DNA from 3 places in the Pseudoalteromonas sp. SR44-2 genome. Region 3 is predicted to be linked to each of the others. Evidence: predicted binding sites of a transcription regulator. Region 3 holds the regulator's gene; each other region holds the start of a gene.
The links. Region 3 encodes sigma-54, which starts transcription at its own class of promoters, with help from an activator protein. Its sites were predicted from a motif close to GTTGGCACGNNNNTNGNNT; they were not measured.

Region 1: the regulator sigma-54 is predicted to act here: its motif matches at 6,315-6,333, upstream of H5115_RS13235 (BON domain-containing protein).
Region 2: the regulator sigma-54 is predicted to act here: its motif matches at 3,805-3,823, upstream of H5115_RS09195 (flagellar basal body rod protein FlgF).

The regions. Positions count from the first base shown of each region.
Region 1 is NZ_JACJDW010000020.1:63,410-74,594, forward strand. Features, by position in the region: gene secD (protein translocase subunit SecD) at 1-1,734, shown strand, start outside; gene secF (protein translocase subunit SecF) at 1,744-2,691, shown strand; gene H5115_RS13215 (ABC transporter substrate-binding protein) at 3,007-3,816, shown strand; gene suhB (inositol-1-monophosphatase) at 3,870-4,673, opposite strand; gene H5115_RS13225 (VOC family protein) at 4,917-5,333, shown strand; gene H5115_RS13230 (LiaF domain-containing protein) at 5,372-6,040, opposite strand; gene H5115_RS13235 (BON domain-containing protein) at 6,369-6,935, shown strand; gene H5115_RS13240 (YqaE/Pmp3 family membrane protein) at 7,008-7,166, shown strand; gene H5115_RS13245 (hypothetical protein) at 7,558-8,055, shown strand; tRNA gene H5115_RS13250 (tRNA-Ile) at 8,309-8,385, shown strand; gene H5115_RS13255 (ATP-binding protein) at 9,125-11,185, shown strand, end outside.
Region 2 is NZ_JACJDW010000012.1:9,261-20,445, forward strand. Features, by position in the region: gene H5115_RS09170 (protein-glutamate O-methyltransferase CheR) at 1-590, shown strand, start outside; gene flgB (flagellar basal body rod protein FlgB) at 736-1,143, shown strand; gene flgC (flagellar basal body rod protein FlgC) at 1,149-1,580, shown strand; gene H5115_RS09185 (flagellar hook assembly protein FlgD) at 1,594-2,274, shown strand; gene flgE (flagellar hook protein FlgE) at 2,335-3,702, shown strand; gene H5115_RS09195 (flagellar basal body rod protein FlgF) at 3,860-4,603, shown strand; gene flgG (flagellar basal-body rod protein FlgG) at 4,625-5,413, shown strand; gene flgH (flagellar basal body L-ring protein FlgH) at 5,430-6,113, shown strand; gene H5115_RS09210 (flagellar basal body P-ring protein FlgI) at 6,125-7,219, shown strand; gene flgJ (flagellar assembly peptidoglycan hydrolase FlgJ) at 7,386-8,402, shown strand; gene flgK (flagellar hook-associated protein FlgK) at 8,404-10,404, shown strand; gene flgL (flagellar hook-associated protein FlgL) at 10,407-11,185, shown strand, end outside.
Region 3 is NZ_JACJDW010000008.1:35,811-46,995, forward strand. Features, by position in the region: gene rapZ (RNase adapter RapZ) at 1-408, opposite strand, end outside; gene ptsN (PTS IIA-like nitrogen regulatory protein PtsN) at 427-879, opposite strand; gene hpf (ribosome hibernation promoting factor) at 884-1,171, opposite strand; gene H5115_RS06785 (RNA polymerase factor sigma-54) at 1,198-2,697, opposite strand; gene lptB (LPS export ABC transporter ATP-binding protein) at 2,767-3,492, opposite strand; gene lptA (lipopolysaccharide transport periplasmic protein LptA) at 3,489-4,034, opposite strand; gene lptC (LPS export ABC transporter periplasmic protein LptC) at 4,024-4,578, opposite strand; gene kdsC (3-deoxy-manno-octulosonate-8-phosphatase KdsC) at 4,575-5,126, opposite strand; gene H5115_RS06810 (KpsF/GutQ family sugar-phosphate isomerase) at 5,127-6,098, opposite strand; gene H5115_RS06815 (calcium/sodium antiporter) at 6,102-7,070, opposite strand; gene H5115_RS06820 (ATP-binding cassette domain-containing protein) at 7,326-8,141, shown strand; gene mlaE (lipid asymmetry maintenance ABC transporter permease subunit MlaE) at 8,141-8,920, shown strand; gene mlaD (outer membrane lipid asymmetry maintenance protein MlaD) at 8,934-9,482, shown strand; gene H5115_RS06835 (phospholipid-binding protein MlaC) at 9,488-10,168, shown strand; gene H5115_RS06840 (lipid asymmetry maintenance protein MlaB) at 10,161-10,454, shown strand; gene H5115_RS06845 (BolA family protein) at 10,460-10,717, shown strand; gene murA (UDP-N-acetylglucosamine 1-carboxyvinyltransferase) at 10,731-11,185, shown strand, end outside.

The DNA.
Region 1 (11,185 bases), on a different contig from region 3:
GCTGATGTCGATCTCAGTGTTGTAGACAAAGTAAACGCAATCCTTAAAACAAATAATGTAACCGCTAAATCGACAATACTTGAAGATGGACAAATTTTAGTTCGTTTAAAAAATGTTGAAGAGCAACTTAAAGCGCATGACTTACTGCGTGATTCGCTGAGCAATGACTACATTTCTGCTATTAATATGGCACCTGCTCAACCAGCTTGGTTAAAAGCGGTTGGTGGTAACCCTATGAAGCTAGGTCTTGATTTAAGTGGTGGCGTACATTTCACCATGGAAATCGACATGGCAACAGCGGTTGATAACCAGCTTGAGCAAATGGAACAAGATTTTCGCAGTGACCTGCGCGAAGAAAAACTACGTTATCGTAGTGTTCGCCGCGTAGCAGGCTCCGATCGTATGCGTGTAGAAATGCGTACCGAAGAAGACAAAAATGCGGCAGAGAGCTTTTTAGAAACTCGCTACCCGCTAAATGTCTACATTGATGACAGCAGTAACGATAAAGCATTTTTTGCGACAATGAGTGAGCAAAAACTCAAAGAGATTCGTGACTACGCTATCAAGCAAAATGAAACGATTATTCGTAACCGTATCAACCAAATTGGTGTTGCAGAGCCTAACGTACAACGCCAAGGCGCTGAGCGTATTATTGTTCAACTACCAGGCATTCAAGACACTGCACGTGCTAAAGAAATTTTAGGCGCGACAGCAACACTTGAATTTCGTGAAGTAGACGAAAACGCAGATATTAGTGCTGCTGCCCAAGGTCGTATCCCAGCGGGTACTGAAATGATCATGAGCCGCGACGGTTACCCTGTTGTACTTAAAAAGCGTATTATTTTAGAGGGCAGCCATATTACGGGCGCGCAATCTGGCGCTGATGAATACCAACGTCCGCAAGTAAGTATTACGTTAGATAGCAAAGGTGGGGCAAAAATGAATGCCTTTACCAAGCGTGCTATTGGTAAGCGTATGGCAACGGTATTTATTGAGTACAAGCCATCAGGTAAAAAAGATGCAGACGGTAAAGCACTTCCACCTATTAAAGTTGAAGAAGTTATTAACGTGGCAACGATTCAAGCTCGTCTTGATCGCTCGTTCCGTATTACCGGCATTGATAATCCAGCAGAAGCACATAACTTAAGCTTACTACTTCGTGCTGGTGCACTTGTAGCGCCAATTCAAATTGTTGAAGAGCGCACAGTAGGTCCAAGCTTAGGACAAGAAAATATTGAAGCGGGTATGACTGCGGTTGCACTTGGCTTTGCGTTTGTACTTGTGTTTATGCTTGTGTACTACAAAGGTTTTGGTATGGTTGCAAACCTTGCGCTTGCGGCTAACTTAGTACTAATTGTAGGTGTTATGTCTTTAATTCCGGGCGCTACACTTACGCTACCTGGTATTGCCGGTATTGTATTAACGGTAGGCATGGCGGTTGACGCTAACGTACTTATTTTCGAACGTATTCGTGAAGAGCTGGCCGATGGCCGTAGCCCTCAACAAGCGATTCATTTTGGTTACGATAGCGCATTTAGCACTATATTTGATGCCAACATCACGACACTAATTGCTGCCATTATACTGTTTGCAGTGGGCACTGGTCCGATTGCGGGCTTTGCAGTGACACTTGCGATTGGTATTTTAACTTCAATGTTTACAGCCATCGTTGGTACCCGTGCGGTAATCAACTTATTTGTTGGTGGTAAACGCATTGATAAACTTTCGATTTAAGGAGCAGACATGCAAATTTTAAGTTTGGGTAGTAGAACCCTTCGTTTCATGTCTCTTCGAAAAGTGGCTATGGGTTTCTCGACGCTACTAATTTTAGCGTCGTTTGCATCAATTTTTATCAAAGGCTTAAACTTTGGTTTAGATTTTACCGGCGGTACTGCGGTAGAAGTGGGTTTTTCACAACCGGCTGACCTTAAAAAAGTACGTGATGCACTAGCTGATAATGGTTTTGCTGATGCATCAGTGCAGTTATTTGGTTCAAGCCAAGAGATTTTAGTTCGCTTGGCACCACGCGGTAGCGATGTAAAAGCTGAAGTGATTGGTAACCAAGTAATCGATGCACTTAAAAAAGCAGATGACAGCGTAGTAATGCGCCGTATTGAGTTTGTAGGCCCAAGTGTAGGTGAAGACTTAAAAGAGCAGGGTGGCCTTGCCATGTTAACTGCGCTTATTTGTATCTTAATCTACGTTGCGTTTCGTTTTGAATGGCGCTTTGCAGTAGGTGCGGTAGGTGCACTACTACACGATGTTATCATTACTGTGGGTTTATTTTCGGTATTAGGTTTAGAGTTCGATTTAACTATATTAGCGGCAATTCTTGCGGTAATTGGTTATTCACTCAATGATACGATTGTTGTATCAGACCGTATACGTGAAAACTTCCGTAAGGTACGCATTGACGATACGATAGAAATTATTGATATTTCACTTACGCAAACACTTAACCGTACACTTGTAACATCAATCACGACTATTTTAGTATTGATTGCCTTGTTTGCATGGGGCGGACAAACTATTCATGGTTTTGCAACTGCATTACTGTTTGGTGTGTTTATTGGTACTTATTCTTCGATTTATGTTGCAAGCTCTGTTGCTATAGCGATGGGTGTAAGCAAAGAAGATTTAATACCAGAAGTAATTGAAAAAGAAGGCGCAGACCAAGACGCTATGCCGTAATGGTTTTGTAACTACTTTAAAAACCGCTCAATGAGCGGTTTTTTATTGCCTGTAATATATATTTTTGCTCACGATTTTTTTAGCTTTACTGTGCAAGTATGAATAAACAGTGCTAACTTTGTAGAGCACGCCATGAGTGTAACGTCTTACTATGTATTTAAATTAAGTATTAATAGCGTGGTTATGAATAAGTACAGTTACATAATATCGTCACCTTATACTTAGGCGCCGGAAGTTATTTAGCTTAAATAACGCGATAATTTAAACTATCAATAATAACTGTTAAAACTACCGATAATAACTAGGGTGATAATTATGTTGCCATTAAAGTATTTGATTAACGTAGTAAGTTTGTTTGTATGCAGCGCTTTAGCGAGTGAGGTAAATATCGTAAATATAGCGCAGGAGCAGCGTGTGCAATATGCTCGTGACGACTACCTTAACGAACTATTAGAAAAAGCATTGGTGAGCGCACAATACCCTGCAGAAATTAACCCCGTTTTAATTCATCCCCATCAACAACGTACTTTAATAGCGCTCGATACAAAAAATTTAGATTTATACTGGAGTATGAGCAGCCCCGAAAGAGAGTCTTTAGCTATTGCGATTAAAATCCCATTATTTAAAGGCTACATAGGTAAGAGGGCGCTATTAACAAGTAAGAACAGCATTGCTAGATTTAAAGGTATTACTAGCTTAGATCAGCTAGGTAGGCTTTCTGCGGTGCAAGGTCATGATTGGCCTGATACAAAAATAATGGCGTTTAATGGCCTGCATATAAGGCCGTTTGCAAATTATCAGGCTATGTTTGCCTTAACAAGTGCAGGGCGTATTGATTACTTCCCACGTTCATTTATCGAGGTTAATTCAGAGCTAGCGGCAAATAAACAAAGTAACCTAGTAATAGTACCTAATTTATATATGAGTTATCCAACAGGGTTTTATTATTTTGTATCAAATAGTAAGCCAGAGCTTGCAGTGGCAATTAAAAAAGGGCTTGAGATAATGCAAAAAAATGGCGAGTTTGATGCTTTATTTGATGAATATTTCGCAAAAGATTTAAACTCGTTACCTTACGAAAAAGGTAAAACAGTAGAACTGAAGCTAGATAACCCTTATTTTTAAGCACAAAAAAAGGAGCCTGAGCTCCTTTTTAGTATGCTATTAATAGCATTTAATTAGCGAAGTAACGACTCAGTTAATACTGGACGAATTTCGCGAATAATTGCTTGAGTCAGTTTTGGTGAACCACAGATAATATTACCGCTGTGGTTATAGTTATTACCACCGGCGAAATCTACAACCATACCGCCCGCTTCTTTAACCATTAGTTCGCCCGCAGCAGAGTGCCAAGGTTTTAAACCAATTTCAAAAAATCCATCAACACGGCCAGCTGCAACGTATGCCATATCTAAAGCAGAACAACCTGCACGGCGAATATCAGCAGTGTGTACAAATAATGCTTTAAACGCTTCAGTGTATGCATCCATGTGGTTTTTGTTTTTGAACGGGAAACCAGTAGCAAGTACAGTGCCTGCAAGAACCGTAGTTTTGCTAACGCGTAGACGTTTACTGTTTAACTGAGTGCCTTGACCGCGAGATGCAGTGAAAAGCTCACCGCGAATTGGATCATAAATAACAGCTTGGTCTAAACGACCTTTAACTTTAAGTGCGATAGAAACCGCGTAATGAGGGATACCTTTGATGAAGTTAGTTGTTCCATCGATAGGATCTACAATCCATTGGTAATCATCATCCTTGCCTTTATGCTCACCTAGTTCTTCACCAACAATTGAGTGAGTAGGGTAAGACTGTAAAATAGTGTCACGAATTACGGCTTCGGCTTCTTTATCAATGTTAGTTACTAAGTCGTTAGCGCCTTTTTGTTGCACTTCAACTTTTGATAAATCTTCACTTGCGCGAAGTAAAATTTTGCCTGCGTTGCGCGCAGCGCGAACCGCAATGTTTAACATTGGATGCATGGTATTACCTTTGGGTTGTAAAAGAACGTTTATATATTTCAGCCGGCGTATTTTAGCGACTTTTGCCATAAAGTAAACAATAAACCCCAAATACTTGTGTTTGTTTTTTATACAAGATTGAAAAGTGTATATATTTTTAAAAAATAATTATCTGCATTTAAATAAATTAATTTTAAATAACACTTTACCTAAAGTTAACTTGAGGTTTTATCGTGCTCCTAACTTAACTGATAGGATAACATTATGTATTTAGAGCACGTAAACTTAGTCGCGAGTGATATAGATAGTATGCTTACATTTTATCGCGCTGTATTTCCACATTGGTCGATTAGAAGTGAGGGCAGAGGCGATTGGCATGGAAAACCAAGACGCTGGGTACACTTTGGAGATGACACGCATTACATTGCGATAAGCAGTCATGGTGAAGGTGAAAACAGAAACTTATCGGGCCATCAAATTGGTTTTGCACACTTTGCTTATGTAACTAATAATTTAAGCGCAGTAGTAATGCGCTTAAATAAAGTGGGTTTTACTCTAAGCAAGCAAGGTAACGAGAATCCTTTCAGAAAGAATGTCTACTTTATTGATCCTGCAGGGTTTGAAGTTGAGTTTGTAGAGTATTTAAGTGATATACCAAGCGAGCGAAATAACGATTTATAATAAAATACTAAGCAGCACGCTAAAGTGCTGCTACTCAATTATAGTGAGCGATTATTATTACCCGTGCCAAACTGGGTTTTTAGCTCATTTGCAAAACTTATAAATTTTTCTTTAATTGTGCGCTTTATTTTCACCTCAACCGAGCCCATTACTGCCTTTCCTTCAATATGAATTGTAGGGCCTTGGCGTTTGTTAAGCGACACAGATTTATTTTCAAGGCTACTTAAAATACAAAACATTTTAGACACTACATTGACATGCTCTGGTACGTAAATTTCATCGCTACCAAAAATACAGTTAACGTGAATAGTTACATTTTGATGCGCAAAAATAGCATCGGTAAAATCAAGCACCACCGATCCCATAAAGTTACTCAAATATATATTTTTTGGCACAACCCACTGACCACTTCGCTCGTTAGATCCTAAAATACTGCGTAATGTAAAATCATCATCACTGTTTTGCTGTGCACTATAATGTGGTGTAAATTGCGATTGTTTTTCTGCTTTATATTGCTGATCGGTATTAAGTGTTAAGTCTTCTACTAAGGCTAGCAGAGCTTCGTTATTAGGTGCATCCATCGCATTATCTAAACGTCTTTCGAATGCATCAACAGAAATAACACCATGACTGTAATTATAAATTAATTGATCAATCACTTGTTCGCGTACTTGCTCTATTGGGCGGTCTTCAACTTTTACAGACATGAGTTATTCCTTATTATATTTACTATTGATACTGCTCTTGTAGTTAGGCTGCAAACCGCGTACCAAATATAATTTCATTAATTATCAATTGGTTATTTTTTAACGGTGTTTTTTGTTTTGTTATATTAACGATAGATTAACCAAAAGAGCAATTATCTAGCTATTTTCACTATTTGAGAAAGTTTTACCGAGTAGCCTGTAAATAGTTACACAAACATAGATAAGGTTTTATCTTTTAATTAATTCAAGTCTTTGAATTTTAAGTATAAATAAAGTTGGCCTGAAGCTCGCATTAGTTAAAGTGTCTTTAATCAAAAGGAGAAAGATTATGAAAACATTTAACAAATCTATTATCGCAGCTCTAGTTCTTGGTACTACGGCTATGGGTGCCCAAGCAAACAGCTGGGAAAACGAAAGTAAAGATGCTTGGATTGATGGTAAGGCAGAAACCGTTCTACTTATGAACACTAATCTAAACAACTTTGACATTAACACTGATGTAAAAAATGGCAAGGTAGTACTTACAGGTAAAGTTAATAGCGAACTCGATAAAGAGCTAGCAGAAGAACTTGTACTTAGCCTAGATGGTGTAACTGATGTTGACAACAGCCTTACTGTTGTTAAAAGCATGGACACCGAAGATAAAAGCAACGACATGATGGACGATGATGATAACGACCTAACGGACGCTAAAATCACCACTGTAATCACAACTCGCTTCCTGTTTGACTCAGAAGTAGGTGGTACAGACATTGATGTTGATACCGACAACGGGGTGGTAACTCTGAATGGCTCTGTAGAGTCTGAAGCTGAAAAGCAACTAGCAGTTAAAATTGCTAAAAATGCTGAAGATGTTCGCGACGTAGTTGATAAACTAGCTATTGTTGCTGAATAATACAGTATAGTTAAGGCCCAGTAATACTGGGCTTTAAGTCTTTTCAATGTTTAATTTAAATGGAGTTTGATCATGGATATTATTCGTATAATACTTTCGGTTTTATTACCGCCATTAGGTGTGTTTTTGCAAGTTGGCTTAGGTATGCATTTTTGGTTAAATATTCTATTAACACTGCTAGGTTATTTCCCAGGGTTAATACATGCAATCTACATTATTGCGAAAAAATAATGACAGATTATATATTGTGTAAGCCGACTACTGAGGTTTAGCTAAATACTTTAGTACCGATCGGCTCACAATATTAGTTTTTAAAGAATTTTTAGATAGTTTTTAGATAGTTTTTTAGGTTAAATCCAATTTTTAACGCCCTTCAACCCTTTGATTTACTTCCTTAACTCTCTCCCAATATTATTTTAAAACTATACTTATTGTTTACTAATAAGCTTTCCAGCTAACAGCCGCGCTCAGATTCTGACTTGATGCCATTTAGGAAATCTTCAACATTAGTGTGTTTATACATCTATAATATACAATCAAATACTTTATTATTTAGTGACAATATTACCTTCACTTCTAGTGTTATCATTAAACTAGGTTTTAGGCATATTGAGGCAGTTAATTGAATATTCGACTTATAATGTCAGGCGTTGTGTCTTTCGTTTTTTATTTTAGTTGGGCCTACTGGGCAAATAGTGCGGCAGACATTGCTAAATCGGTTACGCTTCAAGCTGCATTAGTGCAAGGTTTGTATAGTGGATTTGTAACGCTGTTTTTTACCTTTATTTTAGAAATGGTCGTCAACAAGTATAAGTTTAGTTATGTAACGCTTGCGTTTGTAACTCCAATTATTTGTATGTTTCATTCTAAAACACCACAAAACGTAGCAATACGACAAAGCTTCAATAATGCAATTAACTCTAGCGCCTCGTATTTAAGTAACAAAAAAATAGCAGGTGTACTTTTTGCGCCTATTATTCCGATTACTGTTCAATCGAGCTTAGTGATTATGGTGAATGTAATTAATCAGACACCTAATTTGCCACTTACAGTAGCCCCAAGCATATTTTTTACAGCCTTGTATGCCTACACATATATGTTAGCTTTGCTTAAAAAGTAGAGGGTTAAATATAAAAGACTATATGGGATAGGTTTTGTTTATAATTTAATGCAGTGAATAGCACGGTAAATACCTTACATTTTATGTTTATGCCCACTTAAAAGATTACTATTTAAGCAGTTAGCTTGTTGATTGTTAAAATAAAGGTTTTTGGTAGTGACAAGCACCTAAAAAGTTTTTATACTGCAACCCGCTTTAGTCGCTCTGTGACTGAACGCTTCAAAAATTAACTGCCTGGCAGTTATATAAAGTTGGCCCCTTAGCTCAGTTGGTTAGAGCACACGACTCATAATCGTTAGGTCCCCAGTTCGAGTCTGGGAGGGGCCACCACTTTTAAAAGCTTTCCAAGTAAATACCTACTAACCGAAATTACCTCGTGCTACCTCTGTGCTACTTTTAGTATAGCAACTTTTTTTATTAACTATCTAATACAACCTCATTTCAGCATCTAGGGATTCGATAAAGAACTATATAGGGCTCTATTAAATTTCAACTTAGGTGAAATCAACAAGCTTTTCGTTAACAAAGCTTTAGTAATAGTTTTAAGCGCTACTATATTTGCTTACAATTACGCAATAAGATTGGTACGTTCAATCGGTTTTTCCGACCTTGCTATATCAGCAAATTCTACTTTTTAGCCCTGTTTATAAAGTCCATAGATTTCATTTAAGCCCCTTTCGCTATGAGGTTGGTAAGTTTTAGGCGCTTGCCGCCTAAAGGCGCGGCATACCCCATGGCCAACACAGACTACGCAGTGAAAAGCCAGTCAAGCTAGAAATCGCCCGAAGGGTTGCGTAGCAAGGGGGCTCCGCTTGCGGGGTTCCGATTTATGGCTTTACAGGAATTGAACGAAGTGGTTTGGGATTAAGTATCTAATAAGCTAATATTTATTTTTATCTTTAGTAGCATGAAACTACAACTAATTAAAATTTATAATCCAAAATTTATTAATAGCTTTGGTTCATGCTATTGTGAGTTTGTGTGTTGGTCTGTTGTGTCCTCGGTCTTATTAAGAGGAAAGTGTGCCCAGTAGACATCTTTACAGGGATTTAAAAGAAACTTACATTATATGAAACCAGAATATTTAGGTGCCAGAGCCTCAAACACTGGCGATGATTTTCATGAATGGTGGGCACTTCGTCTAGCATTACAATTACTCGAACCTGACACATCGTTGGTTGCTGTTACAGTTGAAGGCGTAAATCTTGATGATGAAAATTCTCCGGAGTTAACGGAATGGGACTCTGTTGATTGTGGCTTATTTTATGGTGGCCATTCTATAGAGCAAGCTGAAAAGGTTGTCATTGAGCAGCTAAAGTACTCTGCATCAACACCTGACAAAAATTGGACTGTTTCGGAACTAACAAGCTCTAAATCAAAATCTTCAAATAACAGTATTATTAAGGGGCTTGCTGATTCATTTACTGCAATATTAAAAGCTAGGCCAGACCTGATTGGTGCTGGTGAGTTAACAATCAGGCTAGTCAGTAATCGCCCTATTGGTAAAGACCTTCAAAAATCGCTTTCCGATTTCAGTAACAAAAAGCATGAAACGCTAAGAGTTGCTAGTGGCCTTAACAAAACAAATTTCAAGAAATTTATTAAACTCTTCGACTTTTCTGACTGTGGTACTGGTTCTCGCTTTGAGCAGGAAGAAAGCGCGATTAATGAGATTCTAGCTCTTACACTGAGTGCTGACCGGGGGTTTGTGCTGGATTTGAAAGATCGTATTCATAAGCTGATGCTGCCGGAGGCTACAGGAAGTTATATAACAAGGGAAACAGTGTTGACATGGATGAATGTGTCTGACCCTCGAGCTCTATTCCCATGCCCTCCAAGGCTCAAAGTAGCAGAAAATCCTATTAACAGAAATGCTGCTGTTGCGATACAAACTGCCATGGTCAATGGCGATCAATTTATATGCCTGCATGGAGAAGGCGGTAGTGGAAAAACGACCGTACTAAAACAGGTTGAAAATTTGTTACCTGAGGGCTCAGTCATGATTACATATGACTGTTATGGTGCTGGCACTTATATGGATAGTGAAGCCTATCGACATAGACCGAAAGATGCCTACCTGCAATTAATCAATGAAACCTCGGCTCGATTGCGATTACCTTTGTTGATTAGCCAGGATACTTCTGTAGATTTTATTAAGGCTTTTGCTTTAAGAATCGAAAGTGCAAGCAAAGTTTTAGAGGCACAAGAAGCTAATGCATTATTGGTTATCGTTATTGATGCTGCGGATAATTCTGTAACGGGTGCAAAGCAGTGTAAGCCAGAAGAAATCAGTTTCGTTCATGAACTGATTAAAATCGGAAATCTGCCAGCTAATGTTAGATTGATGATTTCTGCAAGAACTGGACGTTTAGATTCCTTATCTATTCCATCTAAATACAACTCAGTAGAAATTTCTAACTTCTCATTGGAAGAAACAGAGCTCAATGTATTAAATCAATTTCCCCGCGCAGCCAAAGCATGGATAGAAGATTTTCATAATTTATCTAACCGAAATCCACGAGTGCAAAGTTACGCATTTGACTATGCAGAATCAGATGCGGGCAAAGCGATTGAATTTTTAAGGCCCAATGGAAAAGGGTTGGAACAAATCTTTGAAGCCCGCTTTGAAGAGGCTATTTTGAAGGAGGGTAATTCTGACACCTTGTCTCTTGTTTGCTCATCGTTAGTAGCACTACCTGCACCAGTTCCAAAGCAACATTTAGCTAGTGTTGTGGGGATATCAATAGAAAGGGTTAATGATATTGTTTCTGACCTTCCTGGAATGCGTATTCTTGAGGATAAAGTAGGGTTTCTTGATGAGGATGTTGAATTTTTTGTCAGAGAGAAAGCGCAGCCAAGGCTTTTGGAAGCTTATAAGCGTTCAGCAGCACATTTCAGTGCCAATCATGAAAGTGACGAGTATTCGGCCATGCACTTGGCTTCAGCGCTATTTTCAGCTGGGCAAGGTCAAGAAATCATAAGAATCATTGAGGAAAATGAAGCACCAAAAGCTATAAAAGACCAAATAATTCGCCGAGAAGTGCAACGTCAGCGGTTACAGCTCGCAATGAAAGTGTGCCGCTCAGCAGGCGAGCAAGCAGATGCAATATTTACCTTGTTAGTTGGTGCT
Region 2 (11,185 bases), on a different contig from region 3:
TTAGAGATCAATACCCATTTGAATTACTCCAAAACAAGCTTTTCCCAGAATTTAAAGATTTAAGAAGACCTTTAAAAATTTGGTCTGCTGCCAGTTCGTCAGGCCAAGAACCTTACTCAATAGCTATGTCGGTTGCTGAATTTAGTGCTAAGCAACCAGGTGTGCTTCGTATGGGGGCACAAATTATTGGTACCGACATATCTAATACCATGCTTGATATGTGTAAAAATGCAGAGTATGACGCGCTGGCACTCGCCAGAGGGTTATCTGCAGAGCGTCGTAAAAAGTTTTTTAAAGACAGCGGCAACGGTATGGCACAAGTAAACGATACAATAAAAAAACAAGTTAGTTTTAGGCATTTAAATCTGCTTGATTCTTACGCGTTAATGGGCAAGTTTGATATTATTTTTTGCCGAAATGTACTAATTTATTTTGCGCCTGAAATAAAAGCTAAAATTATTAACCAGTTTGCACAAGCGTTAAATCCAAACGGTTACCTATTTTTAGGCGCGTCAGAGTCCCTAACTGGCCTAAGTATTGAGTTTGATATGGTTAGGTGCAACCCTGGTATTATTTACCAAAAGAAGTAATTAAGCTAACTCCCTTCCCTAAAACGACGCACCTAGCGTCGTTTTTCTATTTAGATACATAGCCTTATAAAAATATAGCAAGCCCTAATATTAATGGCTTATTTTTTGCTTTATTAATGGGTAAGTCAATTTTTTGGAGAAGGTTATGGCTATCAGTTTTGATAAAGCATTAGGTGTGCATCCGCAAGCCATGTTGATCCGTTCACAGCGAGCAGAATTAATTGCAACTAATATAGCTAACGCTGATACGCCTGGCTATAAAGCAAAAGATATTGATTTTGCCTCTGCTTTAAAAGCGGCAAGGTCAACCCAGCAAAGCGGCAATACTATGGTAAGAACTAATGATAAACACATTGGTGGAGGTACTCATAGTATGGGCAGTTCAGAATCATTTCGTTTGCCAAATCAATCAGATACAGGTGATGGTAACTCGGTTGATATACAAGTGGAACGAAACTTGTATACACAGAATGCTATGGAGTATCAGGCCAGCTTGCAATTTTTAAGTGGCAAATTTAAAGGCCTGAATAAAGCTCTCGGTAGTCAAGGATAAAAATTATGAGTTTATATAATGTTTTCGATATTGCAGGTTCGGGTATGAGCGCACAAAACGTTCGCTTAAATACGACAGCTAGTAATATTTCTAATGCTAATACCATTAGTTCATCTCAAGACAAAACGTACCGAGCGCGCCAACCTGTATTTGCGGCTGAGCTAACAAAGGCTTCAGCATCAGTAAGTAACCAGCAGGGCTCCGCAGTTGGTGTTAAAGTTTTGGGCATTGTTGAAAGCGATGCACCATTGCAAATTGAATATAACCCAAACCATCCAAGTGCGGATGAAAATGGCTATATCTATAAACCCAACGTTAATGTTGTAGAAGAGATGGCAAATATGATTTCTGCCTCTCGTTCTTACCAAACAAACGTGCAAGTTGCTGATGCAGCTAAGCAAATGCTAAGTAAAACACTGTTGCTAGGGCAGCGGTAACCGAGGGTAGGTTATGAGTAACGATATTAGTACATCTTCATCCTATTTAGACTCTATACGCTGGCAAGAGCAACAAGTTGCTACCAGTGATAATGAGAGTGATGCGTTAACACAAGAAGACTTTTTCTCTTTGTTAACTCAGCAATTATCGTATCAGGATCCCAGTAACCCTGCGGATAATGACCAAATGATTGCTCAAATGACTAGCTTTACGATGGCGCAAGGGATTACAGATTTAAATACTAATTTTGAATCTTTAGCCTCTTCAATGACATCTAATTCAGCACTGCAAGCATCTACACTTGTAGGCAAACAAGCTTTACTAGAGTCAAACACTCTGGATTTAAATGAAACAGGTGATGCCAGAGGCTCTGCAGTAGCAGAAGAAGCCGTTGATAACTTAAAAATTAAAGTTACTGATGCATCAGGTCAGCTAGTAAGAACTATTGATATGGGTTCTCAGCCAGCAGGTGCGGTACGTTTTGCGTGGGATGGCAAAAATGAAGCTGGTGAGCGTTTACCTGAAGGTGAATACTCAGTAACCGCAGAAGGAAGTACTGACGGTGAATTTTCAAGCTTACCCATTGCTACATTTAAGAACATTGAAAGCGTTAATATTAATGGCTCAAGTGGCATTATTATTAACACTAAAGAAGGTGCGGTTAGGTTGACAGACGTCGCAGAAATCGCGTAATAAATTTTAATTATACTTCGCCTGTCAGCAGGCTAAATATTAACAGGTTAGAGGTGAATTATGAGCTTCAATATTGCATTAACTGGCTTAGCTGCCGCACAAAAAGATTTAGACGTAACTGCAAATAACATTGCAAACGTTAATACTACAGGTTTTAAAGAGTCACGCGCTGAGTTTGCCGATGTTTACGCATCGTCAGTATTTAGCTCTGGTAAGACTAAAAATGGTGACGGTGTGCAAACAACCATGGTTGCGCAGCAGTTTCATCAAGGCTCACTACAATTTACAAATAACTCACTTGATTTAGCAATCACTGGTGAAGGTTATTTTGCGATGACAGACGATTTATCTTCGCAAGATTTAACATATACACGTGCAGGTGCATTTAAGCTTAACCAAGATAACTTTATGGTTGACGCAAAAGGTAACTTTTTACAAGCATTCCCTGTTGATTCTTCTACAGGTGATACAACGTCGGTAAGTTTGAGCACAACAAACCCAATTCAAATCCCTGATTCGTCTGGTTCACCTCGCGCAACAGAAAATGTATTTTTGTCGTTTAACTTAGATGCAACAGCAGATGCTCCGGGTATTGCTTTTGACCCAACATCTAGTGGTACTTATAACTCATCTACGTCAACAACGGTATATGATTCACTAGGTGAACCACATATTTTACAGTACTTTTTTGCTAAAGAAGATGATGCCGCAGCAGGTGGTACAGATAACAGTTGGGAAGTATACGCAACACTCGATGGCAAAGTAGTTGATGCCACAACTGGCGGAGAACAAACCGCGCCCTATACACCACTTACCACCCTTGGTTTTAACTCAAGTGGTTTACCATCAACAACAGGTGGTGCAGCAAATACAAATACAACTACTTTTGATGAAATACTACTACCAGCGGGTTCTGGTACTGGTTTATCAACATTACTAGACAATGGTGCAACTTTCCCTGGTACTGGTATTGAGCTTAACTGGCGCGATGAAAATAACACAGCTGGACGTATTCCAACTCAGTATTCAAGTGGTTTTGAAGTAAAAGCACTCGATCAAGATGGCTCAACAGTAGGCCGTTTAGCCGGAATTGATATAGGAACAGACGGTAAAATTGTCGCTTCTTACAGTAATGGTGACTCAACATTCCTAGGCCAAGTGGCTATGGTACGTTTCCCAAATTCACAAGGATTATCACAAGTGGGTGATACAAGCTGGAAGCAAAGTATTGATTCAGGTGAACCTGTAGCGGGTGAAGCCGGTTCGGGTACGTTTGGTGGAATTAACTCATCAGCGCTTGAGCAATCAAATACTAACCTTACAAACGAGCTTGTAGACTTAATTACTGCACAGCGTAATTACCAAGCAAACTCACGTGCGCTTGAAGTTAACTCAACTATTCAGCAAAGTATTTTGCAGATTCGATAAGCTAAACCCCATTAAATATATTAGGCTGCATTTTTGCAGCCTTTTTTATAAGTCCTCTTTGTAAGCCCTTCTAAATACCTCTCAATGTTGCGTCAAATTTAATCTGGCACCTATTTTGCATTTATAAGTTCAGAGATTTTTTATGTGAGTCGATACTATGGACAAAATGGTCTACATTGCGGCCTCTGGCGCTAAGCAAAGCCTACAAGGGCTTGCGCTTAAAGCCAATAATTTGGCGAATGCAAATACAACAGGATTTAAAGCTGACTTTGCCCAGGCGCGTTCTATGCAAGCGTTTGGCGAAGGTTTGCCTACACGTGTATTTTCAATGCAAGAGCGTCCGGGTTCAAACATGGTATCGGGTGGCATTGTTCAAACCGGGCGAGACTTAGATATCGCAATGAGCGATAACGCATGGCTTGCTGTGCAAGATGCCTCCGGTAATGAAGCTTACACAAAAGTGGGTACGTTAAACGTTACTGCTCAAGGCATGCTCGTAACCAGCCATGGTCGTCAAGTTATTGGCGAAGGGGGACCTGTTATTTTACCCGTCCCAGTCGAAAAAATAGGGTTTAGCCAAGATGGCGCTATTCAAGTTCGACCACAAGGCGCTCCCGCTAACTTTTTAGAAGAAATCGACACGCTTAGAGTGGTAGAAGCAAATAGCTCACAGCTCGAAAAAGGTAACGATGGTTTATTTAGACCAAAAGCAAATGTAACAGTAGATACCTCTGCCAATGTAAAAGTTTTAAGTGGTTCGCTTGAAATGTCGAATGTGAATCCGGTTCACGAAATGGTCGACATGATAAGCCACCAGCGCCAATTTGAATTACAAGTGAAATTAATGAAAACAGCTGAAGAAATTGACGAGCGTCAAGATCAGTTATTACGCATAGTTTAACTTTAAAGTGAGGACACGATTATGAATCCAGCATTGTGGATCAGTAAAACGGGGCTAGACGCTCAACAAACCGATATATCGGTTATCTCAAATAATTTAGCGAATGCGAGTACCGTAGGTTACAAAAAAAGCCGCGCTATATTTGAAGATTTACTTTATCAAAATATTAATCAACCGGGTGGTCGTTCATCGCAAGATACCGAAATGCCGTCGGGCTTAATGTTAGGTGCGGGTGCTAAAGTTGTAGCTAACCAAAAAGAGTTTACGCAAGGCAACATGTTGACCACCGAAAACTCACTAGATTGGATGATTTCTGGCGAAGGTTTTTTTGAAGTACTGCAACCAGATGGCAATATTGCTTACTCGCGCAATGGTCAGTTTACTACTGATGGCGATGGACGAATTGTGACATCGGGCGCAGGTTATGTGATCCAGCCAGAAATGAATGTACCAGATGACGCGCAATCAATTACGGTTTCGCAAGACGGCGAAGTATCTGTACGTGTTGCAGGCCAAGCCGATAACGTGGTCATTGGTCAGCTGACTATTAGTGACTTTATTAATCCATCGGGCCTTGAGCCAATTGGTCAAAACCTTTATACCGAAACCGCTGTAAGTGGTGCGCCGGTACAAGGTAATCCTGGTGTTGAAGGGTTAGGTAGCATTATTCAAGGCTCACTCGAAACATCAAACGTAAATGTAACTGAAGAGCTCGTAAACCTAATCGAAACTCAGCGTATTTACGAAATGAACTCAAAAGTAATTTCGGCCGTTGACGAAATGATGAGTTATATCAATCAACAGCTTTAATAGAGTAGGGGGAATTATGCGTAATATTATTTTATTTACAGCGGGCACGTTATTTTTAAGTGGCTGTATGTCTACGCAAAATAGTGAAGTAGTGCAGGACGACCCTTACTACGCACCTATGTACCCCGAGCCTATTTTAGAGCCGCTGGTAGCAACAGGTTCATTGTTTAATACTCATACATCAAACGACTTATATTCTGATAAAAAAGCGCTACGTACTGGCGATATAATTACGGTTAAATTGCAAGAGTCTACTCAAGCAACAAAGGCCGCTAAAACAGAAACAGACAAAGAAACCGACGCAAGCTTAGATCCCGTTATTGGATTAGGTGGTCTACCTGTAAATATAGGTGGCGATAGTATTCAGTTTGGTATTGGCAGTGATTCGTCGTTTACGGGTGATTCAAAATCAAACCAGTCAAACAGCTTGGTGGGCGATATTTCGGTTAATGTTATGCGCGTTTTACCTAATGGTAATTTAGTTATACGCGGCGAAAAATGGCTAACGCTTAATACTGGCGAAGAGTTTATTCGTTTAGAAGGGCTAGTACGCCCTCAAGACGTAAGCGCCGATAATACGGTTGAATCAAATCGTATCGCTAATGCACGTATTCAATACTCAGGTAAAGGGCAAACGCAAGAGGCGCAAAGTCCTGGTTGGCTTACACGTTTCTTTAGCAGTTCGCTGTTTCCATTTTAGAGGGTAACAACATGAATAGCCTTAAAGCTTTATGTTTAGTTGTGTTATTAGGTTGGCAGTTTACTGCCAGTGCTGAGCGCATAAAAGATGTGTCTATGGTTGAAGGCGTACGCTCTAACCAATTAGTCGGTTATGGCTTAGTGGTTGGTTTACCGGGCACCGGCGAGCAAAACTCATACACACAACAAAGTTTTAGAGGCATGTTGAACAGCTTTGGTATTACGCTACCTTCAACTCAAAGTCCTAAAATTAAAAATGTTGCCGCTGTTGCTGTACATGCAGAATTACCTGCATTTAGAAAGCCCGGGCAAACAATAGATATTACGGTTTCTTCTATTGGTAGTGCAGGCAGCTTACGTGGCGGTACTTTACTACAAACTTTTTTAAAAGGTGTAGATGGTAACGTGTATGCAATTGCCCAAGGTAGTTTAATTGTCGGTGGCTTAGGCGCACAAGGCCTTGATGGCAGTAGAGTTGTAATTAACACCCCTACAGTTGGCCGTATACCAAATGGCGCTACAGTTGAACGCACAGTGGAAAGCCCATTTATGCAAGGCGATTACATTACTTTTAATTTAAACCGCCCAGACTTTACAACGGCAAAACGCCTAGAAAAAACAATTAATGACTTAGTTGGCCCAAATAGCGCACAAGCAATAGATTCTGTTTCTATTCGTGTTATAGCACCACGCGATGCATCCCAGCGTGTATCGTATTTATCGACACTTGAAAACTTAGAATTTAAACCAGCTGACATGGCCGCTAAAATTATAGTTAACTCGCGCACCGGTACAATTGTCATTGGCAAAAACGTTAAGCTTCAGCCTGCGGCTATAACTCATGGTGGCTTAACAGTAACAATTGCAGAACAACAAAACGTGTCACAACCAAATCCGCTAGCAAACGGTGATACAGTTGTCACGCAGCAAAGTATTATTGATGTAAACCAAGACGACTCGCGCGCCTTTGTATTTAATCCAGGTGTAAGCCTTGACGATTTAGTTCGCGCAATTAACGAAGTAGGCGCAGCGCCTGGTGACTTAATGGCTATTTTAGAAGCACTAAAAGAAGCTGGCGCAATTAACGGACAGTTAGTTGTTATATAAATAACCCAGGCCATTAAATAACGTATTACTTAAGCCCTATATTTTTGAAATTAGGGCTTTTTATTTACAGCAACTTAAGTTTATTATTTTTATCTTCCTTGTTTTATCGGTAGTGGCTCAATTTTTGCATTTTTAACTGCATTATTCATTTTGTGTCAAAAAGCCGATGGAAACTAATCATCTCGATAAACAAAACTTTTTTGATTTAGGCAACTTAGATTCACTTCGTAAAGAAGCCTTAACGAGTGGCGATGCATCAACTGATGCCTCTAAAGCTGCGCTCAAAAAAGCGGCCGCACAATTTGAAGCTATTTTTACGCAAATGTTGCTCAAAGGAATGCGCAAAGCTAACGAAGCGTTTGAAGACAAAGACAGCCCATTTAATTCAAGTGGCGTAAAGTTTTTTGAAGAAATGCACGATCAGCAACTTTCAACAGAGCTTTCATCAAATGGCTCGTTAGGCCTTGCCGATTTAATAGTTCAGCAGTTATCGCCTGAGTCTAAAAACTTTATGCCAGGCTCGGTGCTTAGAACAACTAACGATATTTTTAGCGATACGCAAGTCGGTTCTGCTCTTCCTCATGAGCAAAAAAATAAGCAACCCGATCTTATCGTTAAGAGTACTAAAGCCGATATTGCTGAGCCTAAAGTCGATACTGCAGAGTCTAAAACCGATAGCCCAACATTTAAAAATGCAGAAGAGTTTGTAAGTTCAGTGTGGGAACACGCTAAAACTGCAGCGCAAAAAATTGGTTTAAATCCTGCGGTAATGGTTGCACAAGCGGCACTTGAAACCGGTTGGGGTAAGCACATTATTAACAAAAGTGACGGTGGCAGCTCAAATAACTTATTTAATATTAAGTCAGATAAAAGCTGGGAAGGCGATAAAGCAAGCAAAATAACGCTTGAGTTTGAGCAAGGTACACCCGTTAAAAAACAAGCCAGCTTTAGAGCCTACGACTCAATTAAAGACAGCGTGAACGACTTCGTTGATTTTTTAACGCAAAACCCACGCTACAAAGAAGCATTACAAAATACAGCTAAACCAAACGACTTTTTAGATTCATTACAAAAAGCAGGTTATGCAACCGATCCAAATTACGCCAGCAAAATAAAAAAAGTGCTCAATAGCAGTCAGCTAAAAGACATTGCGGCAAACGTGATCCGCCAAGGAGTAGAGTAACATGTCGTTTAATTTATTAAACATTGCCAGTTCTGGGGTTAGATCAAGCTCGGAGCTACTGCAAACGACAAGTAAAAATATCGCCAATGTAAATACCGAAGGCTATGTGCGTGAGCGTACAGAGTTTACTACTATGGTTGACAACCAAGTAGGGCGAGGCGAAACATACCGATTACTAAACGAGTTTGCTCAGTCACAGCTAAATCGTGACACCTCTAATAAATCGTTTTTCGATCAGTTTATTACTGAGGCTAATCGAGTTGATACTATTTTTTCTGAAGAGTCGAACAACCTTTCGACTGGTATTAACTCTTTATTTAATAATGTGCAAGAAGCGCTAAATCAGCCGTCGTCTACTGTTGCTCGCTCATTAGTAATGACAGATGCGCAAAGCTTAATTGATCAAATGGATAGGCTTTCGGGCATCGTGCTTGATCAAAAAAGTATAGTAAACGAGCAGCTCGAAATATTTTCAGATGAAGCAAACTCACTCATTCAAAGTATTAGCACGCTAAATCAAAATATTGCAGCCGTTAATGGCACTAATAACGCCGCAGATGCGAGCTCTACCTATAACGAACGCGATAAAGCAATACGCGACTTATCAGAGCTAATAGACATTGAAACGCTTGATGGTCCAAATGGCGAAAAACTCGTTTTTATGGGCACAGGCGAAGCGGTGGTTATGCAAAATGGCGCATTTAACTTATTTTCGATGACGGGCGATCCTGATCCTAATTTTAAAGAATTCACGCTTGATGTTAATGGTGGCAAAGCTGTGCCGCTTGAAGTTGATGTAAGTAAGCTTAAAGGCAAAATTGGCGGCTTACTTGCTTTTAGAGATGACATATTAGTCCCTGCGCAAAACCAAATTGGTCAAATGGGCTTAGCGATAGCTGATGCATTTAACGAGCAAAACAAATTGGGTATGGATGCAACAGGTCAGCTAGGTGGTAATATTTTTAATATACCTACCGTTGGCGCTTATGCATATCAAGCTAACACCGGTACTGCCGGTATGACTGCAACGGTAGAGCCAGGTAAGGGCAGTGAACTTCCTGCCAGTGACTTTATTATTACTTATACAGCTAATCCCAACGAAGTAAGTATTCAGCCTATAGATAACAAAGGCGACCCGTTAGGTCAGCCTTCACTTGCTGATATATCGACAGGTGTTATTGATTCATCGACTACTACCGGAGAATCATTTGGTCTTCAAGTAAATGTATCTGGGGCTGGTGTTGAGGGGGATCAATTTCAAATAAAGCTTAATTCAGATGCTGCTTCAAGTATTACACTTGCAACAGGGCGCGCAGAAGATTTAGCACTAGCATCGCCAATCCGTACTGCTAACGATTTAAATAATATAGGTACCGCTACTATTTCAGCGGGAGAAGTAACAAGTGTTACCTCTGGGGGTTTTACTTCAACACCAAGCTTAACAAACGGTGAAATAACGCTTGTTAAAACAGGTAATGCTAACGAATATCAAATTACTGATAATAGCGGAACGAATACTTTTACTATTACGCCTCCTGCAAAAGGAATGTTATCGCAAGCGGGTGCCCCATTCGATACTTACGGATTCGATTTTGATATAGAAGGTACACCAGCAACAGGCGATACCTTTACACTTGAGTTTAATGAAGGCGGCTTTGACGATAACCGTAATGGTTTAAAATTAGCTGATTTACAAAATGGTGAGTTAGTCCGTTTAAATGTAGAAACAACAGCAACGGCCGACAACCATAAAACGTTCAACCAAGCTTATTCAGGATTAGTGAGTGATATAGGTGTTGTAACTGGCCAAGCAATCACAAGTGGGGCTGCATTTGACGCTCTAGCACAGCAATCTGAGGCATGGTACGAGTCGTTATCGGGTGTAAACCTTGATGAAGAGGCCGCAAATTTACTGCGTTTTCAACAATCGTACTCAGCATCAGCACAAGTTTTAGCAGCAGCTCAAGAAATTTTTGACACCTTATTAAATGCGGCGAGGTAATTATGCGTTTATCAAATAATTTAATGTACCAAAACAACATAAATAAAATACTCGACAACCAACAAGGTGTTGCAAATGCTCAAGAGCGAGTAACAACAGGTGAAAAGTATCTAACCACCTCAGAAGCGCCAGCTGCTATTTCGCAAGCTATGCTGTATTCAAATAAAATACAAACTAATGAGCAATACACTAAAAATATCGATCAGCTAAATGGCCGCCTAGAAACAGAAGAAAGCGTATTACAAAGCATAAATAGTAATATTCAACAAGCACAAGAGCTCACTATTCAGGCAGGTAATGGTGTTTATACTAAAGACGATTTAAAGACGTTTGCATCAGAACTTAGTGGAATTCAACAAACGTTAGCTAACTTAATGAACACCCGATCAGAAGACGGTAAATTTATATTTTCAGGATATCAAGACAGCACGCAGCCATATCAGTTTGATTCTGCAGCGGGTGAGTACACCTATAATGGCGACCAAGGCCAGCACCAAATAACTATAGCTGAAGGTGTATCAATCAAGGCAAGTGATAACGGCTTTGATACGTTTGAAAAAACAGATGCCAGATTAAATGTAGAATCCAACACGGCAAGTGTTTCAGGCTCTATTACAGCGGCAAGTGTATATGTTGACGGCCAAGCTGAGTTTGATAAGTTTCATCAAGCAAATTACAACGCAGACCCAACAGCTCCAGCAACTGCAAATACATATAGTGTATTAGTAAGCCCTGGTGCTACAACAACAGACCCACAAACCTACGAAATATACCGAGACGG
Region 3 (11,185 bases):
CGTATCTATCATAAAGTCGGCGCGAGTGGTTAATACATCAAGTAATTCTTTTTCTTTTTTGATGGCTAAATCAAGGGGCAACGAGTCTATTGATAGTGGGTGTAATCTGCGTGTTTCAGAAAAGCGTTTGATCAATGTCTGATCGTCGCTATCTAAATAAAACAACGTAGGGTTTGCAAAGCCAGGCAAGTATTCAAGAATATCGTTAAATTCATCTTGTTCTTTAGGGATGTTGCGCACATCTATGCTAACAGCAATTTTATCGTAGCTATCAGATACACTGCGAACTAATGAAGGTAGTAGGTTTACTGGAATATTATCTACGCAATAATAACCTAAATCTTCTACAACGCGCAAAGCAACCGACTTTCCAGAACCAGAACGGCCGCTTATGATAATTAACTCCATTTAACACCCTTTATAAAACTATGATTGATCGACAATAACTTGGTAAAGCTCAGTATCAGATTTTGCACTGCGTAACTGTTTACAAAAATCTTTGTTGTTTAGTTTATCAGCAATGGTTGCTAGAGTCTTTAAGTGCTGCTGGTTATCGCCATCTGGTACGATGAGTGCGACAAAAATATCAACAGGGCGATTATCGATTGCATCAAAGTTTATTGGAGTTTCGCTAACGAGCACTAAAGCCAAAGGCTCTTCTGCACCGCTCATTCTTCCATGAGGAATAGCAATGCCACGCCCTATACCTGTACTACCTAATTTCTCTCTGCTCATTAAAGCATTAAGAATATCTTGTTGCGGTAAATACGGAAGTTTGTCGTGAGCAAGTTCGCTAATGAACTCTAAAATTCTTTTTTTGCTATTAAAAAGGACCGCAGCTTTGCTGCAGTCCTGGCATATAAGTGAACTTAATTTCATCATATTAGTGTCGAGCAAGCTTCTCTTTGTGTTTGATTACTTGGCGATCGAGCTTGTCGATCAACGAGTCAATAGCGGCATACATATCTTGATGTTCTGTAGAGGCAAATAGCTCAGCACCGCTTACGTGTATTGTGGCTTCTGCTTTTTGATTTAACTTTTCTACATCGAGAATGACATGAACATTATTAATATGATCAGAGTGTCTTTCAAGCTTCGCAAATTTAGTATTAATATAGTCTCTTAGTGAATCGGTTAATTCTACGTGACGACCAGTTAAGTTTAGTTGCATAAGCATTACCCTTTTAGTTTAGCGTCTTAAATCAGACTTTTACGCTGATTTGACGGTGGAATAGCAAGAGATTCGCGGTATTTTGCGATTGTACGTCTCGCTACTTTAATTCCTTGCTCAGCCAATATATCCGCTATTTTGCTATCACTCAATGGTTTTGCTGAGTTTTCTGCTGCGATTAATTTTCGGATAAGCGCACGTATTGCTGTAGATGAACATTCACCACCGTTTTCAGTACTTACATGGCTTGAGAAAAAATATTTAAGCTCAAATATACCACGGGGTGTATGCATGTACTTTTGAGTAGTCACACGCGAAATTGTCGATTCGTGCATTTCTACCATTTCAGCGACATCATTTAAAACCATTGGTTTCATGGCTTCAGGGCCATGTTCAAAAAAGCCTTGTTGTTGCTTAACAATACAATTAGTAACTTTTAATAGCGTGTCGTTTCTACTTTCTAAGCTTTTAATAAACCATTTAGCTTCTTGTAAATGTGAGCGAATAAACTGGCTGTCGCCACTTGATTTTACAGTGCGAGACATTGCCGCGTATTGGCTATTAACACGAATTTTAGGCATGCTATCTGGGTTTAATTCGACAACCCAGCGGCCTTTAATTTTTTTAACTGACACATCAGGAACAACATACTCAGATTCTTCCCTTACAATAGTATCTGCAGGTTTTGGGTTGAGAGTATGTATTAGTGTCATCACTTCTTTAAGCTCTTCTTCTTTAAGCTTAGTTTTTTTCATTAATGTACGATAGTCGCGAGCTGCTAATAGATCAATATGCTCGGTTAAAATCATTTTCGTTTCATTAATGTAAGGTGTTTCTTTATCAAATTGATTAAGCTGAATACACAAACACTCTTGTAAACTACGTGCAGCAATACCAACAGGATCAAACAGTTGGATGCGTTTTAATACCGCTTCAATTTCATCAAGTTCGACTTCGTTATCATCTTCGTTTTCTTGATTAAAGCTTTCTAAAATCTCTTCGCAGCTTAATGTTAAAATACCTGAATCATCGACGGCCTCTACAATCGCAATAGCGATGGCTTCATCGGTAGGGCTAAATGGCGTTAGTTGTAATTGCCACATTAAATACTCATGCAGCGTTTCAGTAGAGGCGCCTTGGTATATTGATTCGTCTTCAGGCATTGGACCTGATGAGGCTGCAGGAGCGGCACTCATGTACTCATCCCAACTGACATCCATAGCCATGTCGTCACTTAGCGTGTCTTTTGCAAGTGCTTCACCAGTATCTTGTTCATATTCGCTCGGAGCATCATCAGCAGATGCGCTAACAGTTATGTCATCGGTATCAGCTTTTTGCTCGTTTTTACCAGCAGCGTCTTCAGAATAGTCTGCCTCTTCAACCTCTAATAGTGGATTACTGTCGAGAGCTTCTTGTATTTCTTGCTGGAGATCCAATGTACTGAGTTGCAACAAACGAATAGCTTGTTGCAGCTGTGGAGTCATTGTAAGTTGCTGGCCCATGCGCAGCTGTAGTGATTGCCTCATGTATCTCTAACAATCCTTTTATGTTGTTATAATTAATACTAGCAGATGCTTAAAGACATGGCGTAAATGTTACAGCCTAAATTGCTCGCCTAAATAAACATCGCGTACTGTTTTATCATTTAATACGTGTTCTGGAGTACCTGATGCAATCAGCTCCCCATGAGAAACAATGTAGGCTTTTTCGCAAACATCAAGGGTCTCTCTTACGTTATGGTCGGTAATTAATACTCCAATCCCACGATTTTTAAGATGTTCTATTATTTTCTTTATATCTAATACCGAAATAGGGTCAACACCGGCAAACGGTTCATCCAGTAATATAAATTTAGGATCTGCTGCCAGCGCTCGTGCTATTTCTACACGACGACGTTCTCCACCCGATAATGCCATACCTTGGCTATCACGAATGTGTTGTATGCTAAATTCATCTAATAAGTTATTGAGCGTGTCTTCTCTGGCTTGTTTATTTAGTTCTTTGCGCGTTTCTAAAATGGCCATTAAGTTTTGATAAACAGTCAGCTTTCTAAAAATTGATGACTCTTGCGGTAAGTAGCCTATGCCTAATCTAGCACGACTATGCATAGGTAAAAGAGTAATATCGTTATCATCAATAGATATTTTACCTTTGTCGCTAGGAACAAGCCCTACAATCATATAAAAAGTCGTTGTTTTACCAGCACCGTTAGGGCCAAGTAAGCCAACTATACTGCCAGCTTGTACTTCAAGGCCGACGTTTTTTACAACTTCACGACCTTTATAGCTTTTTGCCAATAGTTCTGCTTTTAATGTGCTCATGGTTGACCTTTATCGCCTTTTTTACTTTTTTTAGTTTCGATCGGTACTAAAATTGTGTGAACGCGGTCAGTTGAGTTTTCATCTTTTTCGGCACTGATGAGCTGCTGCTCTATGTCGTAGGTAATGCTTTTAGCATTTATTTTTTGTCCGGCTTGCGATACTTGTGCATTACCAACAAGCGTTAAAAAACGCTTAGATACATCATAACGTACTTCATCAGCACTGGCGCTCATAGTCGTGCCGTCTGATTGCTTTTCTTCAAAGTGCGCAGGGCTACCTGTGGCAATTAATAATTGTTTATTATCACCAAGTTCATCACGTTTGTGTACTTCTAGGCGATCGGCTGTAATGCGGCGATTACCGTGAATAATCTCAACGTTTTTCTCAAAAATACCCACATTAGCTTTTAATTGACCTTCTTGCTTGTCGGCACTTATTGAAATTTGATTGGCAGCAGGTTGCGTGTTTTGCTCTGCAGCACTACTATTAAACGCTAGTATAAGTGTAGGAATTATAAGTGATTTTAATATTTTATTGGTCATAATATATGGTTCGCGTATGGTTAATTAGTTTTATCACTTCGGTTTTTAAGTCGGCTTCTAGGCCTTTACCGGTGATTTTTAAATTGGGTCCAGTGATAATGACGGGTTGCTCCGAACGCATTGTTAATAACTTTATATCAACCTGAATATTATCAGCATTGATTTTGTCTATCATGGCGTTATCGGTTAAATTTTTGGCAACCACATTACCTTCTAAAATTAATTGTTTATCTTCGTATAATGTTGCTTCGTCTGCATTTATTTGCCACGTTTGTTGTTCGTTATATAAAGTGAAAATGGGTTTTTCGAAAAACGTGAAACCTAATTGCTGGTATAGCTCCATTTTAGCCGCAGTGACTTTGTGGCTAATTTTACCTTGCTCATCATAGGCTGTCTGTTTGAGCTCAATAGCTATGTAATCAGGCTTAGCAACAACTTCAGGCTCAGCCTGAGGCACAATATTTGTTTGTGTAAAATAAGGGTACCAAAGCCAAACCATACAGCTAATGAATAAAACGCTTAATATTATGCGCGCTGCATTCATGAACTAGTGCCTTGTGTAGTCAATGCTTTACCATTTTCAAGCATGAGCAAATCGGTGAGTTCTCTCACAGCACCAAAACCGCCAGGCATTTGCGTTACATAATGTGACAAACGCTTAATAAGCGGGTGGGCATCATTTACTGCAACGGCAAAGCCTACTAACTCCATAACAGGCATGTCAGGACCGTCATCACCAATATAAGCAATTTGTTCATCGCTAAGGTTGAGTTTATCTTTTAATTCTTGATAGGCAATGAGCTTATTTTCTTGGCCTTGATAAATATGCTGTACGGTTAAGCTGCTCATACGTTGTTGTACTATCTGTGAATGACGACCAGTAATAACAGCTACTTCAAAGCCACTGTTTATAAGTGCTTTAATGCCAAAACCATCTTTTGTATTAAATGCTTTTAGCTCTTCACCTTGATTGCCAAGGTAAATACGGCCATCAGAAAATACACCATCAATATCGCATATAAGTAGTTTTACTTTTTTAGCGCGTGCTTTTGCATCATCGCTCAGCGGTTGATAGAGTTCTTCAAATTGCATTTATAACACTCCTGCTTTTAATAGGTCTTGCATATTTAATGCGCCAATAGGTTGGTTTTTCTCATTGACGACGATTAGGCCATTTATACGTTTACGTTCCATAATATTGAGCGCTTCAGCGGCTAAAATATCTTGCGTAGCTGTAGTGCATGACTTAGTCATAACAACATCTATTTGTGTTGTATGAATATCAATTCTTTGTTCTAAAATGCGACGTAAGTCACCATCGGTAAATAACCCTACGAGTTGCTGATTTTCATCAACAATGGCTGTCATACCTAACCCTTTAGCTGACATTTCTATTAGGGCATCTTTAACTGTTTGTGAAACATCAATAATAGGTGTATTTGCGCCGCTGTGCATAACATCTTTTAAAGTAAGTAATAAGCGCTTGCCTAAACTACCACCTGGGTGAGATAGCGCGAAGTCATCAGCTGTAAAGCCGCGAGCTTCTAATAATGCAACTGCCATGGCATCGCCCATCGCAAGCGTTGCAGTGGTACTTGATGTAGGGGCTAGGCCCAATGAACAAGCTTCTTTTTCTACTTTAATGCACACATGTACATTAGCAAGGGTTGCCATGGTTGATTGCGTATTGCCAGTCATCGCTATCATTTTGGCACCAAGTCGTTTTAAAACCGGAATGATATTTAAAACTTCGCTGGTTTCCCCTGAATTAGAAATAAGCATAACCACGTCATTTTTAGTGATCATACCTAAATCACCATGACTTGCTTCACCAGGATGAACAAAAAACGCAGGGCTGCCAGTACTTGCAAGGGTTGCCGCTATTTTATTGCCAATATGGCCTGATTTTCCCATGCCAATAACAATAATACGGCCTTCACAGTCGTACATTAATTGGCACGCGTTATGAAAATTTTCATCTACATATTGTGCAATATCACTAAGTGCTTGGCGCTCAACATCTAAAACGCGAAGGCCTTGTTCAATAAAGTTTAGCGTTGCCATCATTTACCCTACTTGACTAAAAATATACCCTTGGTAACCCAAAAACGCTATTAGCAATAAGCCGCCTTCTACCCTATTGATACGCTGGGTGCCTCTAAAGTTCAATGACATAATAATAAGAGCAAGTGTTGCACCAATCATAATTAATATATCTCGGCTTACTAACGATGGATCAATTGCTGAAGGATTAATAATACCTGCTAGAGGTAATACAGCTAAAATATTAAATATGTTTGAGCCAACGATATTACCTAGTGCTAAATCATCTTCATTTTTAAGTACACCTGCAACCGAGGCGGCAAGTTCAGGCAAGCTAGTACCAATGGCAATAATTGTTAAACCAATGACTAAGTCGCTTAAGCCGAAGTATTTAGCAATATCAACAGCTGAGCCGATTAAAAAATGAGAACTAACCGGCAAGAGTATCATGCCGACAATTAACCAAAATACCGCTTTTTTAGTAGGTACATCGTTTGGTACATCGTCGCAGGCTTCTGAGACAAATGGGTCATCTTGGTTTTTTGCACGCATAGATACAATGATTAACCCACCGATGAATACGATGAAGCCAACTAAAAGCGCAACACCTTCACTAAATGAAAAGTAGTTATCTGAGAACACATACCAAGTAGCTAAAGATACGAGCATCACTAATGGCATTTCACGTTTTAACGTACTAGATGAAACTGAAAGAGGGCGAAATAGAGCAGTGATACCTAACACAAGTAAAATGTTTGTAATATTAGAGCCAACAGCATTGCCAACGGCTGTGTCGGTTTTGTTAGCTAAAGCGGCAGAGGCTGAAACCATCATTTCAGGGGCTGAAGAGCCCATGGCTACAACGGTCAAACCAACAATAAGTGTAGGTACACCAAAGTTTTTAGCAAGAGCCGCAGCCCCATAAACAAACCTATCGGCACTCCAAACAAGAGCTGCAAAACCAAGAATTAAAATAACAAACGAGGTAACCATTGTGTTAAGCCAGTTATACAAAATACGGATGGCGCGAATAGTAACAAAAGCCAAGATGAAAGTATAAATAAAAGAGTAAGGTCAACTAGGTAACAATGCTGCTTTTAAACAGCTAATTTAAAAATTTAAGCCGGGGTTAAGCTGTTTTAAGCGAGTCTTATAATCCTTTTCATGGGTGTATTACAAAATCTTACGAATTGTTTTTTCCATCTTTGACAAAAAAGCTTTAAAATAGGGGCACTAGTGAACATTTTTATGGAGAGCGACTTGTCGCAATCAATAGTAGAAGTCAAGGATGTTAGCTTTTCGAGAGGCAATAGAACCATATATAAAAATATGAGTTTTAGCGTTCCTAAAGGTAAAATTACTGCGATTATGGGGCCAAGCGGAATTGGCAAAACCACTATGTTGCGTTTAATTGGTGGTCAGCTTAAACCAGATTCAGGTGATATTTTATTTGAAGGTGGCAGCATTCCTAAAATGTCTCGTAAAGAGTTATACGAAGCACGTACTAAAATGAGTATGCTTTTTCAAAGTGGTGCGTTGTTTACTGATATGTCGGTATTTGACAATATCGCGTTTCCTATAAGAGAGCACACAAAGCTAAGTGAAGACCTGATTCGATTAGTTGTGTTAATGAAATTGCAAGCGGTTGGACTACGTGGCGCTAAAGATTTAATGCCATCTGAGTTATCCGGCGGTATGGCAAGGCGTGCTGCACTTGCACGCGCTATAGCACTTGATCCAGAGCTAATCATGTACGATGAACCATTTGCAGGACAAGATCCTATTTCGATGGGCGTATTGGTTAAGCTAATTAAATCGCTTAACGAAGTATTAGGTTTATCGTCTTTAATCGTGACGCACGATGTAACAGAGGTAATGAGTATTGCCGAACACGTTATAATTATCGCCGATCAAGGGGTAATTGGTTCTGGTACTCCAGATGAAATGCGTAATCATGAATCTCCTTTAGTTCAACAGTTTTTAAAAGGCTTGTCGGATGGTCCTGTACCATTTCATTTTCCGGCTCAGGCTTATGCAGACGAACTACTTGGAGAAAAAGCATAATGTTGGATTTATTTCAAAAGCTAGGACATAAAACGCTAGGACGCTTTGCGGCCCTTGGTCGTTCTGCTTATATGCTGTTTAGTGCATTAGCGCATGTTCCTAATTTTAAAAAAGGCACACCGTTACTTGTTCGCCAGCTCTATATGGTTGGTTCGCAATCGTTACTCATTATTATGGTGTCGGGTTTGTTTATCGGTATGGTGTTGGCTTTACAAGGTTACACCGTATTGGTTGGTTATGGCGCTGAAGATAGTTTAGGGCCGTTAGTGGCACTGAGTTTATTGCGAGAGTTGGGCCCGGTTGTTACTGCATTACTATTTGCAGGACGTGCAGGTAGCGCTTTGACCGCTGAAATTGGCTTAATGAAAGCAACAGAGCAACTTTCATCACTTGAGATGATGGCAATCGATCCGCTAAAACGTATTATTGCACCGCGCTTTTGGGCGGGTTTTATAAGCATGCCATTGCTTGCATTGATATTTTCAGCTGTAGCAATTATAGGCGCTCATTTAGTGGGTGTAGATTGGCTGGGTGTTGATACAGGTAGTTTTTGGTCAATCATGCAATCGCAAGTGTCGTTTCAGCAAGACATACTAAACGGTATTATTAAGAGTTTTGTATTTGCCATAGTGGTGACCTGGATTGCGCTTTATAAAGGATATGACTGTGTGCCGACCTCAGAAGGGATCAGCAAAGCAACCACCGAAACGGTTGTTCATTCGTCATTAGCAGTTTTAGGTTTTGACTTTATTTTGACAGCGGTAATGTTTACCAGCTAATAGGGTATAGATAATGAATTCACGGAAATTAGAAATTTTAGTTGGTTTTTTTGTAGCACTTGGCATTTTAGCTTTTGCGATGCTTGCGCTTAAAGTTGCCAATTCAGGTATTAGTGGCTCTGGCGAAACATATACGCTTAATGCCAAGTTTGAAAACATCGGCTCGTTAAAAGCGCGTGCGCCGGTAAAAGTAGGTGGTGTTGTAATTGGTCGTGTTGAATCAATTTATGTTCACCCACAAGAGTTTTTACCAGTCGTTAATATGACCATTGATGCACAGTACTTATGCCGTTTTTCAGACACAAGCTCAATCTCTATTTTAACGTCGGGTATTTTAGGTGAGCAGTACTTAGGTATTCACCCTGTAATTTCTCCAGATTCTGCTAAGCAACGTTGTCTAGGCGAAACAGTGACAGAAAACAAGCAAGATGAAGCAATTGACGATTTATTTGGTGTGGAAAGTAAAGCACTAGGTGATGGCGATTCAATCACTGATACTAAGTCTGCCATTGTACTTGAAGAATTAATCGGGCAGTTTTTATTCAACCAAGGTAGTGAGTAATTATTATGTTGAAAAAGTTTTTAGCTATTGTAGCAATTGGCACAATGACGCTAACTCAAAGCGTAAGTGCAGCAGATGTGAAATTAGTCGATCCTAATAAAATGGTACGCCAAGTTGCTGATAATACATTTGCGCGCATTAAAAAAGATCAGCCATTAATTGTTAAAGATCAAGAATACCTTCGCGTAATAGTCGAAGAAGAATTAATGCCTTATATCGACTATAAATATGCAGCACTTCGTGTACTTGGTAGTGAAGTATCTAAAGTTCGTGCAATTACCGACGAGGCTGAAAAGGCCAAAGCAATTAAAGAAATTCAACGCTTTATTGGTGTATTTAGAGAGTACTTAGTTGCTACTTATGCAGGTGTATTTACTCAATACACAAACCAGAAAGTTGAGTTTGGTGCAGAGCAAGCGTTTAAAGGTAAAGACGTTGTTGTTGTTAAGACTAAAATTATTGAAGGCGGTAAACCTGATATCAGAATCGATTTTAAAGTACGCGAAGACCGCGACGGTGAATGGCGCGCGTACGATATGATTGCCGAAGGTATTAGCTTACTAGATGCAAAACAAAGTGAGCTGCAAGGTATTTTGCGCCAGCAAGGTATTGATAATGTAAGTAACCTTTTAGAGCAAAAGAGTCAGCTACCAGTTCAGTTTAGAGGCAGTAACTCGAATGACTAAATTGGCAATAAGCCAAGTTGATGGACAACATTTTGGAGTAAGCGGTGAGCTTACTCGAAATTCAATTGGCGATGAACAGCTTCTGAACAATAAGTTATTAACTAAGCATAAAATCATCTATTTCGACCTAAGTGGAGTATCAAGGGTTGACACAGCAGGCTTAGCTTGGTTAATTCACTCTTTTGCAGAATTAAAGCAGCAAGGCATTCGCCTTGAATTGCAAAACCTACCTGAGCAATTGCAAAATTTAATGCAATTGGGTCAGGTTACAACCCTATTTGAGTGAGAGTTATGGAAACTAGCCAAGTCGAAACATTATTACGCGAAGAACTTCAATTAGCTGAAGTACATGTAAAAGCCAATGGTAGTCATTATGAAGTTGTTGCAGTAGGCGAATGCTTTGACGGTTTAAGCCGAGTTAAAAAGCAGCAGCTAGTTTATGGTCCATTAATGAATACAATTTCAGATGGGACAATTCACGCAGTATCTATTCGTGCATTTACTCCTGTAGAGTGGAAGCGTGAACAAAAATTCATTTTACCGCAATAACTAGGGCCTCCTAATGGATCAATTTGTAATTCAAGGTGGCACTTCACTTGCTGGTGAAGTGACTATTTCGGGCGCTAAAAATGCCGCACTTCCTATTTTATTTGCTTCACTATTAGCTGATGGTAAAAGTATATTTACTAATGTACCGCGTCTTCGCGACATAGTGACCACTGAAGCCTTATTAAAAACTTTAGGTGCAGATGTTAATTGGCAGGGCGATACGCTAGTAATTGACGGTGCTACGGTTAATAAAACATTAGCGCCTTACGACTTAGTAAAGCAAATGCGTGCCTCTGTGCTTGCATTAGGCCCTCTAGTTGCACGTTTTGGTGAGGCTCAAGTGTCTTTACCTGGTGGGTGCGCTATTGGTGCTCGCCCGGTTGATATTCATATTCAAGGTTTGGAGCGCATGGGCGCACAAATAAACGTTGAAAATGGTTATATTAATGCCAAGGTAAATGGTCGCTT